3 regions of the Rhizobium sp. GW821-FHT14E12 genome follow, and region 3 is predicted to be linked to each of the others. Evidence: predicted binding sites of a transcription regulator. Region 3 holds the regulator's gene; each other region holds the start of a gene.
What was found. The regulator LexA, encoded in region 3, represses DNA repair genes until DNA is damaged. The targets are predictions, from matches to a motif close to TGTTCNNNNTGTGTTCNG.
Positions count from the first base shown of each region.

Region 1: AC1RO0_RS26370 (ImuA family protein) is a predicted target of LexA. The motif match lies at 2,485-2,502, and genes of this name have one in related genera.
Region 2: AC1RO0_RS24275 (YifB family Mg chelatase-like AAA ATPase) is a predicted target of LexA. The motif match lies at 2,697-2,714, and genes of this name have one in related genera.

Region 1 is NZ_JBXAPH010000009.1:202,984-209,764, forward strand. Features, by position in the region: gene AC1RO0_RS26360 (error-prone DNA polymerase) at 1-44, opposite strand, end outside; gene AC1RO0_RS26365 (Y-family DNA polymerase) at 41-1,471, opposite strand; gene AC1RO0_RS26370 (ImuA family protein) at 1,512-2,462, opposite strand; gene AC1RO0_RS26375 (metallopeptidase family protein) at 2,626-3,063, shown strand; gene AC1RO0_RS26380 (DUF1737 domain-containing protein) at 3,088-3,294, opposite strand; gene AC1RO0_RS26385 (HpcH/HpaI aldolase/citrate lyase family protein) at 3,328-4,242, opposite strand; gene AC1RO0_RS26390 (hypothetical protein) at 4,368-4,601, shown strand; gene leuD (3-isopropylmalate dehydratase small subunit) at 4,781-5,389, shown strand; gene AC1RO0_RS26400 (sugar phosphate isomerase/epimerase family protein) at 5,587-6,405, shown strand; gene leuB (3-isopropylmalate dehydrogenase) at 6,585-6,781, shown strand, end outside.
Region 2 is NZ_JBXAPH010000008.1:43,741-50,521, reverse strand. Features, by position in the region: gene AC1RO0_RS24290 (endonuclease) at 11-1,006, shown strand; gene AC1RO0_RS24285 (cupin domain-containing protein) at 1,101-1,604, shown strand; gene gshB (glutathione synthase) at 1,677-2,624, shown strand; gene AC1RO0_RS24275 (YifB family Mg chelatase-like AAA ATPase) at 2,863-4,395, shown strand; gene cysK (cysteine synthase A) at 4,465-5,433, opposite strand; gene AC1RO0_RS24265 (LysE family translocator) at 5,570-6,187, opposite strand; gene AC1RO0_RS24260 (cysteine hydrolase family protein) at 6,332-6,781, shown strand, end outside.
Region 3 is NZ_JBXAPH010000001.1:146,513-153,293, reverse strand. Features, by position in the region: gene eno (phosphopyruvate hydratase) at 1-1,129, opposite strand, end outside; gene kdsA (3-deoxy-8-phosphooctulonate synthase) at 1,280-2,119, opposite strand; gene AC1RO0_RS00795 (VOC family protein) at 2,116-3,003, opposite strand; gene lexA (transcriptional repressor LexA) at 3,408-4,130, shown strand; gene AC1RO0_RS00785 (ComEC/Rec2 family competence protein) at 4,111-6,540, opposite strand.

The sequences.
Region 1 (6,781 bases), on a different contig from region 3:
TCGAAGAAGGGCACAGGTTCGTGAAAACTCGGACGCGCGGTCATGCGAAGACCCCATGCATATACCAGTCCGGCGCCGTGTCGCCTCGACCATAAAGCCCCTTGCGGAACAGCCAGTAGCGATGACCGCCCTCATCCTCGATGCGGAAATAATCGCGCTCCGGGACGTCGTCTTCCTCCTCGATCCACCATTCGGCCGCCAGCCGCTCCGGCCCTTCAGCCCGCAGGACCCGGTGCATCATCCGCCGCCAGCGGAACTGCCGGGGTGGGCCGTCGGGCACTTCAGCGGCAAAGGCTTCGATCGGCTCCGGCATGCGAAACAGCCGAAGCGGCCGTTCGCCCCGGAAAAAGCCATGACCGGCATCTTCACTGCCCGTCCGCCTGCGAGCGGCGAGGATGTTCATGGCGGGTACCGGTCGAACGGCCCGTTCTGGAATATGGCTTTGCCGCAACTCGAAACCCTGCAGGCAGTCCGGTCCCAGCCGCGCCGCAACCCGGTCGGCGAAGGCGGCAAGTGACGTGCCCTGCCGGTCCTCCTCGACGAAATCGCCCTGCATTGCGTCGAAGGGCGCATGCTGCAAAACATTGAGACGGACGATCTCGAAACCGTATCCGACATCGAGATCGTCATGAATGGCGGTAAAGCGCTCGGTGAACAGGCCGGCGATCCGCCTTGGCTCCCGCAGCGGCTGCGACGCGCCGGCGGCGATACGGAACACCGCGCCGTCGACCCGAAACAGCAGGAGTTCGAACAGGCGGCCGCCGACGCCACGCGCTTCCAACCCCGGCTTCAGGGTTTCGGCAAGCTGATGGGCCAATTGCAGGATATCGGCCTCGGCCTGCACTGGCTCGGCAAGCCGCCGCTCGGCTGACAACTGCGCGACCGGCCGTCGCGGCGAGATCGGTTCCTCAGTCAGGCCAATGGCCTGATCGAGCCGCAGAAGCAGTTGCGCGCCGAAACGGCGGGTGAGCGGCGCGCGCGGCGCGACAAGAAGATCGCCCACCTGCTTCAATCCCAGCTTCTGCAAGGCGGCGACGGTTTCCTCGCCGAGCCTCAGCGAAGCGACCGGCAACGGCGCCAGCGCCTCTTCCATGGCGTCCGGCGGGACGACACGGCTGTCGTCGAAGCGGGCAACCGCCCAGGACAGGCCCGGCGCCGAGGAAATGGCGCCGCGAACATCAAACCCCAGCCCGGAAATGCGGATCAATATATCCTCGAGCAGCGCCTCTTCGCCGCCGAAGAGATGGGCGCAACCGGTAATGTCGAGAAAAAGCCCGTCCTTGCCGTCGATCGCCACCAGCGGCGTATAACGATCGCACCAGTCGGCGATTGCCTCCAGCAGCTTGCGGTCTGCCGCCAGATCCTCTTCGACGACGTCGAGAGCGGGACAGATTGCCTTCGCCTCGGCAACACCCAGGCCGAGCTTCAGCCCGACGATCTCCGCCTTTTCGTTAAGCGCGGTGAGCCGCATGGCATTGCTGAGCTTGCCGGCGCAGGCGAGCGGTGGGGCTTCAAGCCAGCCGGCTGTACGCCAGGAGAGACCCCAGCGCTTGCGGGCGATCCGGTCGGTCGGCAGATGCGGAAAGGTCAGCGCCAGAATGCGCTGTGTATTCGTCGGGAAAGGCAGGACGCTGAGCGTCGGGGACAGGGGAAAATTGGCGGTCATGGGCATTCCATTCCAGGGTTATGGAAAAAGGCGCCGGGTTACGGCTCTTTTCCAGGGTGAGACGAAAGGCCGGATGACCGATGCTACCGCCAAGCATCGATCCGTCCGGTAGAGGCCGCGCCAAAGCCGGCGCGGGTTCGACGCAGAGGCGGAAGAGGGCGCTGCTTGCCTCCTCTTCGCCTCCCTGCCGCAAGAGAAACAAAGGCCGTCCCGCCGCCTTGGCCCGAAGCGCGAGCCGCCGGCTTTCGGTCAGGCCGAAGCGGGCCGGATTGCCGCGCACTTCCAGGATGACGACCGCAAAGGCAGCACTCGCGAGCGCCGTCTCCGCCAGCCACAACGCCTCTTCCAGCTTGCGTGGCGAGGCCTGCAGGAAAGCGGACAGTTCCAATCCGAAATCCCTGATGCCGATGGGGTAGGGCAGGCCCGCCTCCATCGCCGCCACCGTGTCACCGATCCATAGAACCGGCGCCACAGCCGCGGTTTTGCCGGCGGCTTGCGCCCCAAGCCGCGCGGCAAGAGCAAACGTGAAAGCGCTGGCCGCACCCGCATGACGCAAGGCCAGCGAACGGATCTCCGTCAGCGCGTCGAGCGGCACGCCGCCCTGCATCGCCTCGTCGAGATCGGCAACCCCGATCGCAAGCAACGACTGGGCAGCATCCGCCGGACCGGCATCAGGCTCCGTCGCCCGCGTCTCATGCGCAGCCGCTGACAGCGCCGGTATCGGCCTGCCTTCCAGTCGGGCGATGGTTTCACGCAGGGCAAAAAACGTTTCCCGCGCCACGGCGGTCTCGGCCATGACGTTAGCTCCAGATCAATTATGTTCCTGTTATGTTCTTATGGATTCCAGAGGTCGAGGAAAGAGTCAACATGATTCTATGAGAAAATATTCCTCTGCCACAATCGGCTCTCGAAAAAGCCGAGCAAAGGCTCTATATGACCAGCTACGGAAGGAAGCATTCATGGCCCGCATTGACCAGAGCGAGGATTGGCGGGACCGCCACGCACCCTCAATCAGCACGTTTGAATCACTGGCCACGGAGGCTTACAGCCACCTGCCGGACGAATTCCGTTCGCTCACCGGCAATCTCATCATCGTGATCGAGGATTTTCCAGACGATGATGTGTTCGAGGACATGGCGCTGGAAACGCCCTTCGACCTGCTCGGCCTGTTCGAAGGCCGTGGGATATCCGAGCGTTTCACCGCCCAGACCGGGGAAATGCCGAACAAGATCCGCCTCTATCGCCGGCCGATCATCGATTACTGGGCGGAAAACGAGGAAACCCTCGGCGATATCATCACCCATGTCCTGATCCACGAGATCGGCCACCATTTTGGCCTCAGCGACGAGGACATGGAGCGCATCGAGGAAAGCGCGGAAGAAGCGACGGATCGGTAGAAAAGCGGTCCTATTGCCGCACGCTTACTGCTCCGAAAGCTTGATCTCCGGATCGTAATCCTTGCCGACAACTTCCTTGACGACGGCCTGGCCACACTGCATCACGCCGGTCGCAGCGTTGAAGCTATAGGTCGGCGAACCTGAGAGATCCCAGCCCTTGTTCAGCGCGGCGGTGACCTTGTGGCAGAAGGAAGCATCATCCGGTCCGGTGAGGAAGCGATAGAGTTTCATCGAAGCGTCTTTCGTAACATATCGGCCTCCCCCTCAGCTTGCCGAAGGGCGATGGCGCTCTGCAATCAGGCGAGCTTTATGAACCAGTCTTTCCGCCTGGACAAGATGCAGTCGCTCGACCATGCGGCCGCCGAGATTGACGACATTGAGGCTGGCAGCGGCCGGATCGGCAAAGGCCGCTATGATCGCCTCCGCCTCGGCAATTTCCGTCTCGTCCGGCCCGAAATGCCGGTTGGCGGCATCGATCTGGTTCGGATGGATCAGCATCTTGCCGGCAAAGCCCATGGCGCGGCCCTCGCCGCATTCGGCGTCCAGCGCCTGCATATCCTTGAAATCGTTGAAGACGCTATCGATGGCGTCGAGCCCATAGGCGCTAACGGCCAAAATCACCTGCATCAGCCAGGGCACGAGGTAGGCGCGGCCCGGCTGCGGCAGCACCCCGGTCTCCTTGCGCAGATCGTTGAGGCCGACGACGAAGCAATCGAGCCGGCTTCCCGGCGTGCGTCCGGCCTCGGCAATCGAAGCGGCATTCAGGATGCCGCGCGGCGTCTCGATCATCGCCCAGATGCGCAGGCTCTCCGGCGCATCCGCCTCGGCAAGCCTGTCGCTGACAACAGTCACGTCTTGTGGTCCATCGACCTTAGGCAGAAGCACCGCATCGGGTTCGAGCGCCAGCACCAGATCCAGGTCGTCGGCACCAAAACCGGATGACAGCGTATTGATGCGGATGATCCGCTCCTTGCCGACGAGCTTCGGCCCGGCGAAAAAGGCCCGCAAATTCTCCCGCGCCTCCGCCTTCTTCTCCGGTGCCACGGAATCCTCGAGATCGAAGATCACCGCATCGCAATCGAGACTGGCGATCTTTTCAAGCGCGCGAAGGTTGATCGCGGGAACGCTCAGCACCGAACGGCGCAGGCAGACGGAACGGGGAGGGGCAGCTCTACTCATCCTCCAGTTTTGCCGCGCTTTCAATCTCTAGGCAAGATGACAATGGCGCGACAACAAAAAGCCACGCTCCTCTTGCAGATGGGAGAAGAGAGGACCACATTTCCATGAGTAGAGAGGTCTCGACCATGAAAAACATCCGTTCCTTGTTTATCGCGCTTGCCGGCATCACCGTGTTTGCGGCGATGGCGCTGTTTACCGTTTCGCTGACGCTCGCCGTCGGCGGCATCCTCACCGCGCTTATGGTGGGCCGCGCGATTTCGCTGCGGATGAAACCGGTTCCGGTGCGCGCCAGGGCGAACAACGGTCAGCGCGAGATGCGCGTCTGGAACGACGGCCGCGGCACGATCATCGACCTCTGATATCGAGCAGGGCGGTGTCTTGCCGCTCCCGATGCGCCTGTGCGCGCAATCCTTAAATTGCAGCACCGCGACGGATGCGCCCACCTGCGGAGCATTTCCAAGATTCCCCTTCATTTTGGGCCGGATTTACGCTATTGGCAGGATAATTCGTGCATAGACGAAAATTGAAGGCAGGACCTATGGACAAGTTCGTGAAGTTGACCGGTGTCGCGGCACCCCTCCCGGTCGTCAATGTCGACACCGACATGATCATCCCGAAGGATTATCTGAAGACCATCAAGCGCACCGGTCTCGGAACGGGATTGTTCGCCGAAGCCCGTTACAATGAAGACGGCTCGCCAAACCAGGATTTCGTGCTGAACAAGCCGGCCTATCAGAACGCCAAGATCCTCGTCGCCGGCGATAATTTCGGCTGCGGTTCCTCGCGCGAACATGCCCCTTGGGCACTGCTCGACTTCGGCATCCGTTGCGTCATCTCGACCAGCTTCGCCGATATCTTCTACAACAACTGCTTCAAGAACGGCATTCTGCCGATCAAGGTCAGCCAGGAAGATCTCGACAAGCTGATGGACGACGCCTCGCGCGGCTCCAACGCCATCCTGACGATCGATCTGGAAAACCTCGAGATCACCGGCCCGGACGGCGGCTCGCTGAAGTTCGAGCTCGACGAATTCAAGCGCCACTGCCTGCTGAACGGCCTCGACGATATCGGCCTGACGCTGGAAAAGGCATCCGCGATCGACAAGTTCGAAAAGTCGAACGCAGCCGCTCATCCCTGGGCCGCCTGATCGATTTCATCATCACATCTGCGTGTCGAAGCCGGGCTGAAAAGCCCGGCTTTTTTCTTATGCCCCGGCCCATAAAGGTCATGAGATCCAGCCAGCTGTAATATGCCCGACAAGAACGGGGATCATACAGTCTCCGCGGAGCCCTTTCAGGCCTCTCCCGCCCCCCGATTTTCCTCCTCCCCACTGGAGCATTCCCCATGACCTCCCTTCCCATTGTCGGCGCCGCCATGACGCTCTCCGACGTCGAAACCCATCGCGGCTGGCTGCTCGAAAAGCCCCGCGACCTGGAACTGCAGAGCTTCGTCGAGGCCGAAATCCTGAATGGCGACTGGGCGCCGCTTGCCGAGCGTGCCAGAAAACTGCTCGACGGACATCAGGGCCGTCTCGGCATCCATGGTCCGTTCTGGGGCTTCATCATCGCCTCGCAGGATCCGGATATCCGCGCCGTTGTTTCCAGGCGCCTCCTGCAGGCGCTTGATGTCTGCGCCAATATCGGCGCGACGCAGATGGTCATCCACAGCCCCTATACATCCTGGTCCTACAACAACCTCGACAACAACAAGGGCGAACGCGAAAAGATCATCGAATACACGCATCTGACACTGAAGGACGCCGTCAAGCGCGCCGAGGACATCGGGCTGACCATGGTCATCGAAAACATCGAGGACAAGGATCCGCATATCCGCGTCGGCCTCGCCGACAGCTTCAATTCACCGGCCGTCGCCGTGTCGATCGATACCGGCCATGCCCATTATGCTCATGGCTATACGGGCGCACCGCCGGTCGACTACTACGTCCACGCCGCCGGCAACCGTCTGCAGCACGTCCACCTGCAGGACGCCGACGGCTATGCCGACCGCCACTGGAGCCTCGGCGAGGGCAATATCCACTGGCGCGCCGTCTTCGCCGCCCTTGCCAAGCTTAACAGCAATCCGCGCCTGATCATCGAGATCAAAGACAAGTCGAAGATCCCGGCATCGGCTGCCTACCTGGCCTCGCTGGGTCTGGCTGAGTAAGCGGAACATTCACACGCCCTCGTGGTGAGGAGGCCTGCAGGGCCGTCTCGAACCACGAGGGCGGATGGTTACTCTCAAAAGCCGCAAAACCGTACCGTTTCCTACCCTTCCTCGCTTGAAAAGCCGCATTTGCAGGTCTAAGAACCCCGCAACTTGTTTCTTTTGCGGAGGCTCTTCCCATGACAGTGCGCAATCTCTTCCTTCTGCCGGGTGACGGCATCGGCCCTGAAGCCATGGGCGAAGTCCGCAAGATCATCGCCTATATGAACGAGGCGAAGGGTGCCGGTTTCGTTACCGACGAGGGTCTGGTCGGCGGCAGCGCCTATGACGCGCACGGCGCGGCGATCTCCGATGCCGATATGGAAAAGGCGATGGC
Region 2 (6,781 bases), on a different contig from region 3:
AGGCCTCGTCATGATCCACAGCACCGTTTCCGAATTCGCCGTTCCCTCGCAGGAGGAGCGCAAAAGCTTTATTTCCCTGGAAAAGACCCCCGCCATCCACGCCGTGACGCTGGCGTCGCTTGCCTGCATGAACACGGTGCGTGTTGGTGGCGTGGCTGGCCAGGGGCGGTCGCTTGCTTTCCCCTTTACGGTGGCCGCCTGGAATCTGGAGCGTTGCCTTTTCCCTCTCGAATCCGCCGCCAAGCTGAAAGCGACAGGTGCGCCGCTGGTGCTGCTTTCGGAAATGGATGAAGGCATGGCGCGCACGGAGCAACGCGACCCGACCGCCATCCTCGCCAGCGAGCTGGGCATGAATTATGCCTATGGCATCGAATTCCTCGAACTGAGCCTCAGCTCCGAGATCGAGCGGTCCTTCTGCAAGGACGATGTCAACGAGAAGGGTTTCCATGGCAATGCGCTGATGGCCTCGACGGCGCTGAAGGATGTCTTCCTGTTTCGCCTGCCGGGCGAGGCCGTCTGGTTCAAGGACAGCAACGAGCAGCCGCGCGTCGGTGAGCGCTGCGCCATTGGCGCTGTCGTCGAGACCGAAGCCGGTCCCTTCGTCGCTGTCTCCGTGCATCTCGAAAGTGTCGCCACCGTCGCCTATCGCGAGCGCCAGATGGCGGCACTGATCGATGCCGTCGAGGCCTATGCTCCCGGCCTGCCGATCCTGATCGGCGGCGATCTCAACACCGGCAATCACACCGGCGGCGATTTCAGGACGGATACGCTTTTCGCCATGGCAGAAGCTCGTGGCTTCGAATGCCATGGCGGGTCGCTCGATCTGACGAGCACGCGCCCGAGCCTCATCACCCGTTTTCCCGACCGCACCATGAAGCTCGACTGGTTCCTGAGCCGCGGCCTGAGGATCGGCGAAAGCCATCTGGTCTCTTCGCTGAATGAGGACGGCAAGCCGCTTTCCGATCATGACATGATCGTCTGCACCATCGAGGGTTTTGCGGCCTAAGTCCGCAACCGTTAAAATGCAGGGCTTTTCCTGAACCGTGCCGTTACCCTTCTATGCCATGAAGGCTCGGACGCGCATGGAATTGGGGGATTGCATGGTTTTGAAATTGATGTTGGCGAGCATGGCGGCCTTTGCCGCCCGTGCCGTTCCGGTTGTCGCGGCCTTGCCGCAGTCGAAAAACTTCGTGGCGGGTGCTGCCGGCGAGATGGACATGAAGCCATCGCCAATCGAACCGTCCTGGGTCGTGGCCGGCGCACCGGTCGCCCGCCTTGCCGAGCATTCTCGTGGGCAGGACGATGCCGCGCTGACGGCATTGTGGGATTGTACTGCGGGCGAGTTTCACTGGCATTTCGGCTGGGACGAAACCGTGATGATCCTCGAGGGCGAGGTGCATATCACCACCGAAGATGGCGTCGAACGCCTCCTCGGCGCCGGCGACGTTGCCTATTTTGCCGGGGGTACGTGGGCGACATGGCGCATCGACCGCTATGTGCGCAAGGTCGCCTTCTGCCGCAAGCCTTTCCCGAAGTCGCTGACCATGGCCTATCGCCTGCGCAACTTCGTGCGGCAGGGCGGCGCGCAGGGTATCGCCGCCTGATACCGTCAATAGCCGTTGCGTTTGAGAGCCGGGCGACCTAAATCTGTCGGCGAATTCGAGCGAGGGCAAATCATGGCGAAGATCAAGAATGTTGCGGTCCAGATGGATCATGTGCAGGGCATCAACATCGCGGGCGACTCGACGTTCGCCATGAGCCTGGAGGCCCAGAACCGCGGCTACAAGCTCTTCCACTACACGCCCGAGCGCCTCAGCATGCGCGACGGCACGGTCTATGCCTCGGTCGAGCCGATGATCCTGCGCGACGTCAAGGGCGATCATTTCGAACTCGGCGAACCCGAGCGCGTCGATCTTTCGACCATGGACGTCGTGCTGTTGCGCCAGGATCCGCCCTTCGACATGGCCTATATCACCTCGACGCATCTGCTCGAGCGCATTCACCCGAAGACGCTCGTCGTCAACGATCCGGCCTGGGTGCGCAATTCGCCGGAAAAGATCTTCGTCACCGAATTCGCCGACCTGATGCCGAAGACGCTGATCACCCGCGATGCTGGCGAAATCCGCCGCTTCCGCGAGGAGATGGGCGATATCATCCTGAAGCCGCTTTACGGCAATGGCGGCGCCGGTGTCTTCCATTCGACCCGCGACGATCGCAACCTGTCCTCGCTGCTGGAAATGTTCGGCCAGCTCTTCCGCGAGCCCTTCATTGCCCAGCAATATCTGCCTGACGTGCGCAAGGGCGACAAGCGCATCATCCTCGTCGACGGCGAGCCGGTCGGCGCCATCAATCGCGTTCCGGCCGAACATGACAGCCGCTCCAACATGCATGTCGGCGGCCGCGCCGAGGCGACGGAGCTGACGGCGCGCGAACAGGAAATCTGCGCCCGCATCGGCCCATCGCTGAAGGCCCGCGGCTTCCTTCTCGTCGGCATCGACGTCATCGGCGATTACATGACCGAGATCAATGTGACGTCGCCGACCGGTATCCGCGAAGTCAAGCGCTTCGGCGGCGCCGATATCGCCAGCCTGCTCTGGGATGCGATCGAATCCAAGCGCGCCTGATTTCGACGCTCTCGTCTTATTTTGTTCTTATATTACAACTTGCTGTCGTAACATCTCGTGCGACAGTAGATTTGTTCGTTTATTGTTCTTGTTTTATTCCTTTTTCCGTGCAAGGTTGTAACCTACAACCCGCGAGAGAATGATCCCGAAAAGTGTAAAGCGGTTTTCGGACAAGATCATACTCAGCCGAAAATCGCGGATTGCTAGCGTAAAAAGCTTGCGGCACAGGGGATAGAGCATGGTGGCGCGCGTCAGCACGGTTGCGTTTCAGGGCATTGAAGGCGTTCCCGTCGAAGTGCAGGTGATGATCGCGCCCGGCAAGGTGCTGATGCATATCGTCGGCCTGCCTGACAAGGCGGTGGCCGAAAGCCGCGAGCGCGTGCAGGCCGCACTCCACGCTTCCGGTCTGGCACTGCCTCCGAAGAAGGTGACAGTCAATCTTGCGCCCGCGGATTTGCCGAAAGAGGGTAGTCATTTCGATCTCCCGATCGCGCTCGGGCTGATGGCAGCACTGGGGGCTATTCCGGCTGATGCGCTGTCCGCCTATGCCGTCCTTGGCGAACTCAATCTCGATGGCACGATCGCACCCGTCGCCGGTGCGCTGCCGGCCGCAATTGCCGCCAATGCCATGGGCAAGGGCCTGATCTGCCCGGCCGAAAGCGGTCCGGAAGCCGCCTGGGCCGGCGCCGAGATCGATATCCTCGCGCCGCGCAGCCTGATCGCGCTCGCCAATCATTTCCGTGGAACCCAGGTCCTGTCCCGCCCCGAGCCTGCCATCCGCGCGACCGCCGCCAATTTCCCCGACCTTGCCGATATCAAGGGGCAGGAGAGCGCCAAGCGCGCGCTGGAGGTGGCAGCGGCCGGTGGGCATAATCTGCTTTTTGTCGGGCCGCCCGGTTCCGGCAAGTCGATGCTGGCCTCGCGCCTGCCGTCCATCCTGCCGCCGCTATCGACGGCGGAGTTGCTGGAAGTGTCTATGATCCATTCGGTCGCCGGTCAGCTTTCCGGCGGCAAGCTCTCCGATCGCCGGCCCTATCGCACGCCGCATCATTCCGCCACCATGGCCGCCCTGGTCGGCGGCGGTCTGCGCGCCCGACCCGGCGAAGCTTCCCTTGCCCATCACGGCGTTCTCTTCCTCGACGAGCTGCCGGAGTTTTCGCCGCAGGCGCTGGATGCACTGCGCCAGCCGCTGGAAACGGGCGAATGCATCATCGCCCGCGCCAATCACCGCGTTTCCTATCCCGCCAGCATCCAGCTTATCGCGGCGATGAACCCCTGCCGCTGCGGCATGGCCGGCGAACCGGGCCACACCTGCGCCCGAGGGCCGCGTTGCGTCTCTGATTATCAGGGACGGATATCCGGGCCGTTGCTCGACCGCATCGATATCCGTATCGACGTACCCGCGGTCTCGGCCGCCGATCTCATCCGGCCGGCGACGGCGGAAAAGAGCGCCGATGTCGCCCTTCGTGTCGCCCGCGCCCGCGAGCGGCAGCGTGAGCGTTTCGAGGCGGCCGGACTGAAAGGCATCTCCACCAATGCCCGCTGCTCGACATCGATGATCGAAACTATCGCCGAGCCGGACGCCGCCGGCCTGCAATTGCTGCGCGACGCCGCCGAGAAGATGAAGTTTTCCGCCCGAGGCTATCATCGCGTGCTGAAAGTGGCGCGGACGCTTGCCGATCTCGACGATAAGCAAACGGTCGGGCGCATCCATCTCGCCGAGGCTATTTCCTACCGCATCGCCGGCGAACGGCTGACGGCGGCGGCGTGAACACGAGAGGCTGAAACGACAAAGGGCGCCGCAGCGCCCTTTGGGTATTTGACGATCGAGCAGGCCGTATCAGCCGCCCAGTCCCTCGAACAGGACCGTCGACAGATAACGCTCGGCGAAGGAGGGGATGATGACGACGATGGTCTTGCCTTCGTTTTCCGGCCGCTGGCCGACCTTGATGGCAGCCGTTAGCGCCGCACCGGAGGAGATGCCGACCGGCACGCCTTCGAGCCTGGCGACCAGGCGGGCCTGCTGGAAGGCTTCGTCATTGGTGACGGTGATCACCTCGTCATAGACATGCGTGTCGAGGATCTTCGGGGCGAAGCCTGCGCCGATGCCCTGGATCTTATGCGGGCCGGGATTGCCGCCGGACAGAACCGGTGAATCGGCCGGTTCGACGGCGATGACCTTGATGTCGGGATTACGGGCCTTCAGCACCTGGCCGACGCCGGTGATCGTGCCGCCGGTGCCGATGCCGGAGACGAAGATATCGACCTTGCCTTCTGTGTCGTTCCAGATTTCCTCGGCCGTCGTCTTGCGATGGATTTCCGGGTTGGCCGGGTTTTCGAATTGCTGCGGGATAACGGCGTCGGGCAGCGTCGAGGCCAGCTCCTCGGCCTTGGCGATGGCGCCCTTCATGCCCTTCGCCCCTTCGGTCAGCACCAGCTCGGCGCCGAGCAGCGCCAGCATCTTGCGGCGCTCGATCGACATGGTTTCCGGCATGGTGAGGATCAGCTTGTAGCCCTTGGCGGCGGCGGCAAAGGCAAGCGCGATGCCGGTATTGCCCGAGGTCGGCTCGATCAGCACGCTGCGGCCGGGGGTGATCTTGCCCTGGGCTTCCAGGCTCTCGATCATGGCGACGCCGATACGGTCCTTGACGGAGGCGATGGGGTTGAAGAATTCGAGCTTTGCCAAGAGGTTGGCCTTGACGCCCTTCTCCTTGGCCAGTTTGTCGAGACGCACGAGCGGCGTGTCGCCAATGGTCTCGGTGATCGAGGCATAGACGCGGCCGCGGCCTGGTTTACGGGTGTCGGACATGGGTAGCTCTCCCTTTATTGGAATTGTAAAGGCACAATAGGATCAAACGGTAACGGAAACCAGAGTGATCCCACTCTGGGCTCCAGCGCCACTTGGGAAAAGAATCTCCCAAGTGGCGTCGTTAGGGAAGGTTTTTTTAAGCCGCGCGGGTGGCGATGAAGGCCGCCGTGCCGGCAAGGACGCCTGCTGCAGCCCGGTTCAAAACCTGCAATGCTTTTGGATTCTTCAGGAAGCCGCGAGCCCGCGAAGCCAGCAGCATATAGGGGACAAATACGGCCAGGAGCACGATGAAGGTCATAGCCAGCAGTGCTGCATAGTCGTGAAGCCCGATGCTATCGATGTCGATCAGCGTCGGCACCAGCGCAACATAAAACAGCATGGTCTTCGGATTGCCGAGGGTCACCAGCAGGCCGGAAAGAAAGGACATGCCGGCGCTGGTCGATTTCTTCGCCGCGACATCGGTGGAGATCAGCCCGGTGGTCCAGAGCTTCCAGGCGATGTAGGCAAGATAAAGCGCGCCGGCGACCTTGATGACGACAAAGACTTCGGTAAAGGTCTGCGCCAGGAAGGCGAGGCCGAGAATAATCGCGGTCAGATAGATCATATCGCCGAGAACCAGCCCGAGGCCCATGAAGAAGGTCTCGCGAAAGCCGGAGCCGAGGGCGCGCGCGACGACCGCTATGACGCCCGGGCCGGGAATGGCTGCGGCGATGAAAAGCGCGCCGCTATAGGTGAGCAAGGCTGCCAGCGTCATGGTGATCTTCCTCCAGAGACAGAGGTTTGCTCTATCTCAGCATTCCTGCCTTTTCAAGCGGTTGTGCTGCTTGCGCGAATACACTACCAAAGGATTAACGGCCTGCCGAACCACGTTGTCGAAACCACGCTGCATAAGGCTCCTATGTCCTCCGCATTGCTCCTGATCGATCTCCAGAACGCCGTCCTGACCGGCCTTAGCACGCCAGCGCGCCAATCGGCGATCGATGCCGCCCTTGAGACGGTCGTGGCGAAACTCGCGGCGCTGAAGCGCGAGGCCCGTGCCGCCGGCGTTCCCTCCTTCATCGTCCAGCATGACGGCCACGGAGCCCATCGCCTGGCGAAGCGGGGTGAGGGCTGGCAGCTGCGCCGGGAAATCGCGCCGGAGGCGGGCGATGTCGTGGTTCACAAGACAAGCTCCGATTCCTTCTTCGAGACCGATCTTGAGCAGCGCCTGCGTGCTCGTGGCATCACCCGCCTCATCATCGGCGGCTGCATGACGCAATTCTGCGTCGACACCACGGCGCGGCGCGCGGTCTCGCTCGGCTTCGATGTGACACTGATCAGCGACGGCCATACGACCGCCGATATGGGC
Region 3 (6,781 bases):
GATCGGCGATGGTCGAGTCTTCGGTTTCGCCGGAACGGTGCGACATGACGGCCGTGTAGTTGGCCTTGTGCGCGGTTTCGACGGCGTCGAGCGTTTCCGTCAGCGTGCCGATCTGGTTGACCTTGACGAGGATCGAGTTGGCGACACCCATGCGGATGCCGTCGCGCAGACGAGCCGAGTTGGTGACGAACAGATCGTCGCCGACGAGCTGCGTCTTCTTGCCGATCAGATCGGTGAGAGCCTTCCAGCCTTCCCAATCGTCTTCAGCCATGCCGTCTTCGATCGAAACGATCGGGTACTTGGCGGCGAGTTCGGCAAGATATTCAGCCATGGCGCCGGGCTCCAGCGTGCGGCCCTCGCCTTCCAGCACGTATTTTCCGTCCTTGAAGAACTCGGTCGAAGCGCAATCGAGGCCGAGAGCAACCTCTTCGCCTGGCTTGTAGCCGGCCTTTTCGATCGACTTCATGATGAAGTCGAGGGCAGCAGGAGCGCTGGAGAGACCAGGCGCGAAACCGCCTTCGTCGCCGACATTGGTATTGTGGCCCTGGGACGCCAGTTCCTTCTTGAGGACGTGGAAGATTTCCGAGCCAATACGCACGGCGTCGCGGAAAGTGTCCGCGCCGACCGGCAGGATCATGAATTCCTGGAAATCGATCGGATTGTCGGCATGGGCGCCGCCGTTGATGATGTTCATCATCGGAACCGGCAGCAGGCGGGCATGAGCACCGCCGACATAGCGGTAAAGAGGCAGGTTTGCGCTCTGGGCGGCAGCCTTGGCGACGGCGAGCGATACGCCGAGGATGGCGTTGGCGCCGATGCGCGACTTGTTCGGCGTGCCGTCAAGCTCGATCATGATGTCGTCGATCTGGATCTGGTTTTCAGCGTCCATGCCGCCGATCGCGTCGAAGATCTCGGTATTGACGGCTTCGACGGCCTTTTCGACACCCTTGCCGTGGTAGCGCTTGCCACCGTCACGAAGTTCGACGGCTTCATGCGCGCCGGTCGATGCACCCGACGGGACCGCTGCGCGGCCCAAGCTGCCATCTTCGAGGTAGACATCGACTTCAACAGTCGGATTGCCACGGCTGTCGAGAATCTCGCGGGCGATAATGTCGGTGATTGCGGTCATGATAGCTTCCTGCTCGCTGGGTTATAAATCGATTGAAATCGTCTTAATCGAAGTCGCGGAAATTACAATGCCGCTCCGCACCTCGATCTGGCGCTCCAACAGGCCGCGTATAGCAAGTTCATGTCAGCCTGTTGAATGCCGCTTAAAGTCTCAAGCCTTGGCGATGGCGTCGAAGGCCAGCAGCTTCTCCAGAAGCTGCGGCATGTCTTTCAGATAAACCATGTTCGGACCATCGGACGGTGCGTTGTCCGGATCCTCATGCGTCTCGACGAAAACACCGGCAACGCCGACGGCAACGGCGGCGCGTGCCAGCGTCTCGACGAACCGGCGGTCACCGCCCGTCGAACCACCCTGCCCGCCCGGCTGCTGCACGGAATGAGTCGCATCGAAAATCACTGGAGCGCCCATGGCCGCCATGATCGGCAGCGAGCGCATGTCGGAGACCAGCGTGTTGTAACCGAAGGAGGCACCGCGCTCGCAGAGCATGATGTTCGGGTTACCGCTGTCGTTCAGCTTGGCCAGCACATTCTTCATGTCCCAGGGCGCCAGGAACTGACCCTTTTTGACATTGACGACGCGGCCGGTCTTGGCGGCGGCGACGAGAAGATCGGTCTGGCGCGACAGGAAGGCCGGGATCTGCAGGATGTCTACCGTCTTGGCAACGACAGCGCACTGCTCCTCGGTGTGAATGTCGGACAGGACCGGAAAGCCATATTCCTTCTTCAGATCAGCAAAGACTTCCATGGCCTTTTCCAGGCCGATGCCGCGCTTGCCGGACAGCGAAGTGCGGTTCGCCTTGTCATAGGAAGACTTGTAGACAAGGCCGATACCGAGCTTGCCGCAAAGTTCCTTCAGAACGCCGGCTACCATGAAGGCATGATCGCGGCTTTCCATCTGGCAGGGGCCGGCAATCAGCGACAGCTTGGCGGTGTTGGAAAACAGAACCTTGGATGCGCCCTCGCCGACGATCACTTCGGAATTGGTGCTCATACTATCTCCTCGAAGGCGAACAACGCGCCCTGTCCGGGGGCGGGCTTTGCCAGAATACGATTGTTCTTACGCGTGTATGTGACGCCGTTAGCAGCCAAATGCGACGATGTCACGGAAAGATCGCGCGTCTTGAAAAGGATTGCGCGCGCCCGAAGGCCGGGATCGCCCGCCGGCAAGGGAAAATCGTAAAAGGCTTCCATGCCTTGCGGGGTCAGGAGCTCTATCCGAGCATTCGCCGTCTCAATCGTCAGCCCGAAGGAATGTTCCGATATCTTCGGCCTATCGACAACCTGCTCGAAGAAACCCCGGAATGCCGCCGGCTTCGGCGTCGACAAGGCTATGCGCGCAATGCCAGTCACACCATTGGCATGCCGCTCCAGGGCGCTGCGATCCGCCGGCAAAGGATTGATGCGCTGGGCGCAGAAAGCATAAAAATCCGGCGACCGCAGATCGGCCGCGAAAGCGAGACGGAAGCCGGCGATCGTTTCAGAGCCATCCGGCATACGCATCGGCCGTTCGAAATTCAGCATCCGCCCGGCCGACAGGGCGTTTGCCTGGAAACGCTTGTCGTCAACGGCCGCATCTTCCGTGCCGAAAACCACGGCCGAAAAACCTTCTTCGCCGAGACGAAAACGATAGGCCTGGTCACGGGCAACGAAAACATTGCCTTCTTCGATGCTCGTTTCGTATTGCTCGTGCGACGCGACGCCCAGGGGCTCCAGATAAGTCTTGTCGGAAAAGAACACGCAAGCATTCTCGGTGCCGAAGGGATGGCGCGCGTCGGCGGCGACTGTAAAACCGAGCTTGCCCAGCCGTTCCCGCGCCATGGCAATATTGACCGTCGGCAGAACGAGATGATCCAGCGGATGCGGCGATGAAACCATGGTTTCCCCCTTAGTGCTCGCCGCAGGTTTGCGCTCTTCCGACGCTCAATTCAAGATGAAAACGCAGCGTTTAAAACCAGGCAGATCGCAAATGGGAGGGCTCGTTATCGAATGCCTTGCAATTGCGCGGAAGTCGGGATTGCTCCGGGTTTCAGTGATCATGCAAAGATAGCCGGCTCCCATTCCCGCAGAATCGATCATGGTCGATTTCCGCATCTGTTTCATTGATCCGCGCTGAAATACTCCGTGGTTCCGCCTACTAGGGACTTGTTATGTTCCCCTTTATTTAATGCGCCGGCAAAACATTCATCGAAAATTAGGGACTTGCGGAACACATATGGAACATATAGTGTCCGTTCTGGATTTGTTTCACGACACCTTCACGATTCTGGGGTTCAAATACGATGTTGACACGCAAGCAGCAGGAACTGCTTCTCTTCATTCACGAACGGATGAAGGAGTCCGGCGTTCCACCTTCTTTCGATGAAATGAAGGATGCGTTGGACCTTGCGTCCAAGTCGGGCATTCATCGTTTGATTACGGCTCTGGAAGAGCGCGGCTTCATCCGCCGCCTGCCGAATCGGGCTCGGGCGCTTGAGGTTATCAAGCTGCCGGAAGCCTATAGCCCGAGCCTGCAGCCGCGTCGCGGCTTCTCGCCGAGCGTCATCGAAGGCAGCCTGGGCAAACCCCAGCCCGTACAGCCGCCCGCCCCCGCCAAGCCGGCGAACGACGAGAACAACAGCGCCGTTTCCGTGCCGGTCATGGGTCGCATCGCTGCCGGTGTTCCGATCTCGGCCATTCAGAACAACACCCACGATATCACCGTCCCCGCCGACATGCTTGGCTCCGGCGAGCATTATGCGCTTGAGGTCAAGGGCGACTCGATGATCGATGCCGGTATCTTCGATGGCGACACCGTCATCATCCGCAATAGCACCACCGCCAATCCCGGCGATATCGTCGTTGCCCTGGTCGATGATGAAGAGGCGACATTGAAGCGCTTCCGCCGCAAGGGTGCCTCGATTGCGCTCGAAGCGGCTAACCCCGCCTACGAGACCCGTATTTTCGGACCGGATCGCGTCAAGGTGCAAGGCAAGCTCGTCGGCCTCATCCGCCGCTATCACTGACAGGTGACACGGGCGCGATCGGTGCACCGAAAGCGCCCGTTCGCCAGTCATAGGCACGATGCAAATTCCATGGCCGTGCCAGGGTATCAAACGCGGTCATGGCGATTGGCTTGTCGGCACTGAGATCCATCTCGATAGATCCGGTCCGGCGGAGATTGGCTCCTGTGAAAAGCATGGCTCCGGATTTGCAACGGTCGAGACGCAACCGGATAGGAATCACGACAATATTGCCTGTGTCGCAGGCCGGACCAAGATAGGCGGCATTCTCAATGGTGACGAGTATGTCGCCATTGTCCAGCATCGCGACACACCATTCCCGCTTCTGACAGACAAACCCGCCCTGCCCCGCATTGTCCAATGCCGCGTCCATTGCCTTTCGGACGGCATTCTTTTCCTCTGAGCTCAGGCGGCGACGGGTATCCGACTTATTGATTTTGGGTAGCTGGCTGTCGGACACCAGTATCGTCGGCGGTTTGTGATCGGTTATCGACAATGCTCCTCGCCACTGGTCGAAGATGAAACTGGGCGGCTTTTCGCGATTGGTCGCCAAGGCACCGTCTCGCAGGAGTGCCACCAACGTCCCATCTTCGGAAATCATCAGGTCGGGCTTTCTGACATCCGGGCCGAGCGCGACGGCTGCGACTGTGCCGATGATCACGAGCGCACCGGCATGTCGCAGCCGCGTTCGCAACAATGTCATCAACAAGAAGCCGGCAATAACAGCCGGGAACATCCAAGGCGGCTGTCGCCCGAAAGGAATATCGCCGCCCCAGGCGGCGACCGTCGTGGCGACACCTATGACAAGCTCGAGTCCCTTGCCGGTGACTTGCCAGAATGGGCCATCGAGGCCGAATGGCATCAACAGCATTGCCGCCATGCCGAACGGCATGACGATGAAAGAGACAATCGGCATGGCCGCGAGATTGGCGGCGAGCCCGTATGTCGCCAGTCGGTGAAAATGCTCGATCGAGAAAATCGCTGTCGATGCCCCGCCGAGAAACGACGTCGACGCTATACCGCCGAAAAAGCGCGAGACGAAGAGCAGCGGGCGCAATATCCGGAAGCGGGAGAAGACGGTCTCTCGATGTCGACGCCGCGTCCAGAGCGTATAACCGGACACCAGTGCGAGGGTCGCCGCATAAGACATCTGGAAACTTGGCCCGAGTACCTGTGATGGTGACAGAACGAGAATGATGATCGCTGACAGCGCGACGTTTCGAAGGCTGATGGATGGCCGGTCGAACAGCACGGCAATCAGCATGATCGCCATCATGATGAAAGCGCGTTCGGCCGAAACGCCGAAACCGGAAATGAGGTAGTAGGCCGTCACCGTCACCAGCGCGCCGAAGGCTGCGATCTTCTTTGTCGGCCAGGCTTGCGCCACGCCAAAGAACAGGCTGAGAACATAACGCAGGCCGACATAGAAAATGCCGGCCGATAGCGCCATATTCAGACCGGAAATGGCGATGATGTGCGTAAGGCCGGCGGTGCGCAGCGCTTCGGTCGTCTCCTGCGAGATCGCTCGTCTCTCATCGGTGACAAGGGCCGCGGCAAAGGCACCGGTATCGCCGGGCAACGTCCTCCTGATCCTGTCGCCGATACTGTTGCGCAAACCCGCGAGCCAGATATCAGCCCTATCGAGAACCGACCCCTCAACGATATCAGCAGCCGGTAGCAACAATGTCGGCGTCCCATAGGCGAAGCCATTCGCGCCGATGCGGTTGAAATAGGCGCTGAAGGCAAAATCATTCAGGCCCGGCAAGGCAGGCCCGGCCGGCGGCGTCAGCCGCGCCCTGGTCTGGATGAGATCTCCAAGCTCAAAGGGTTGCGGCTGCTTGCGCACGAAGACGGTCACTCGCTCCGGCGCTCTGCGAATGGTCGGATTTTCCGTTGCGTCGAGTGCGACCACATAACGCCATCGCTCCTTGTCGCTGGACTCACGCCGCTCGACACGCCCGGTTATCGTGGTCGTCACCGCAGTATCGAGCATCACGGTCGATGCGCGCCAAGCCTCCCATTGCGCCAAAGCCATCCCGGAACACACCAGCATGCCGGCCAGAAGAAGGTGCCGGAGCCTCGGTCCGGCCTCGCGCTTGAAAAAGAAACCGACGGCGAAAATCAAGAGAGCGGCAAAGACGGCTTGCGGCGGCGGATCGGCGCCAGCAGTAAACCAGAAAATTGCGCCGATACCGATATAGACCGGCACAAGCAGGATCCCGCGGCCATAATCCGCCTCTTCTTCGATCAAACGGGAAAGGCCGGTCCTGATGCGGCCTGCCGCAAGAAGAAGGCGTATCGCGGGGGTGGCTTGATCCTGTGTCCGTGCCGGCGGCATTACCCCGACAGGAACAGGAATCGTCGCAAAGCCGCTGTTGCGATCAGCCGCAACAGCAGGATTCAGGCCGTCCATCTGCCGATCCGGTGCCTCTAAATTAGGCATGCGCCCCCGCGCCCTACGCAAAACTACAGCTATAGCGAGATTTTTGCCGTCACCGGCCGGTGATTTCAACCGAAATTATGCGTGTGGTGGATAAATCACCTCACCCGCCACGCGAGCGAGGCAATTTCATCTACCGCAGTGCCCAAAAGTTGATACCGCAATGCACAAATAGCCGTAACGATAACTTGGCATTAGGCTCTGGATCATATAG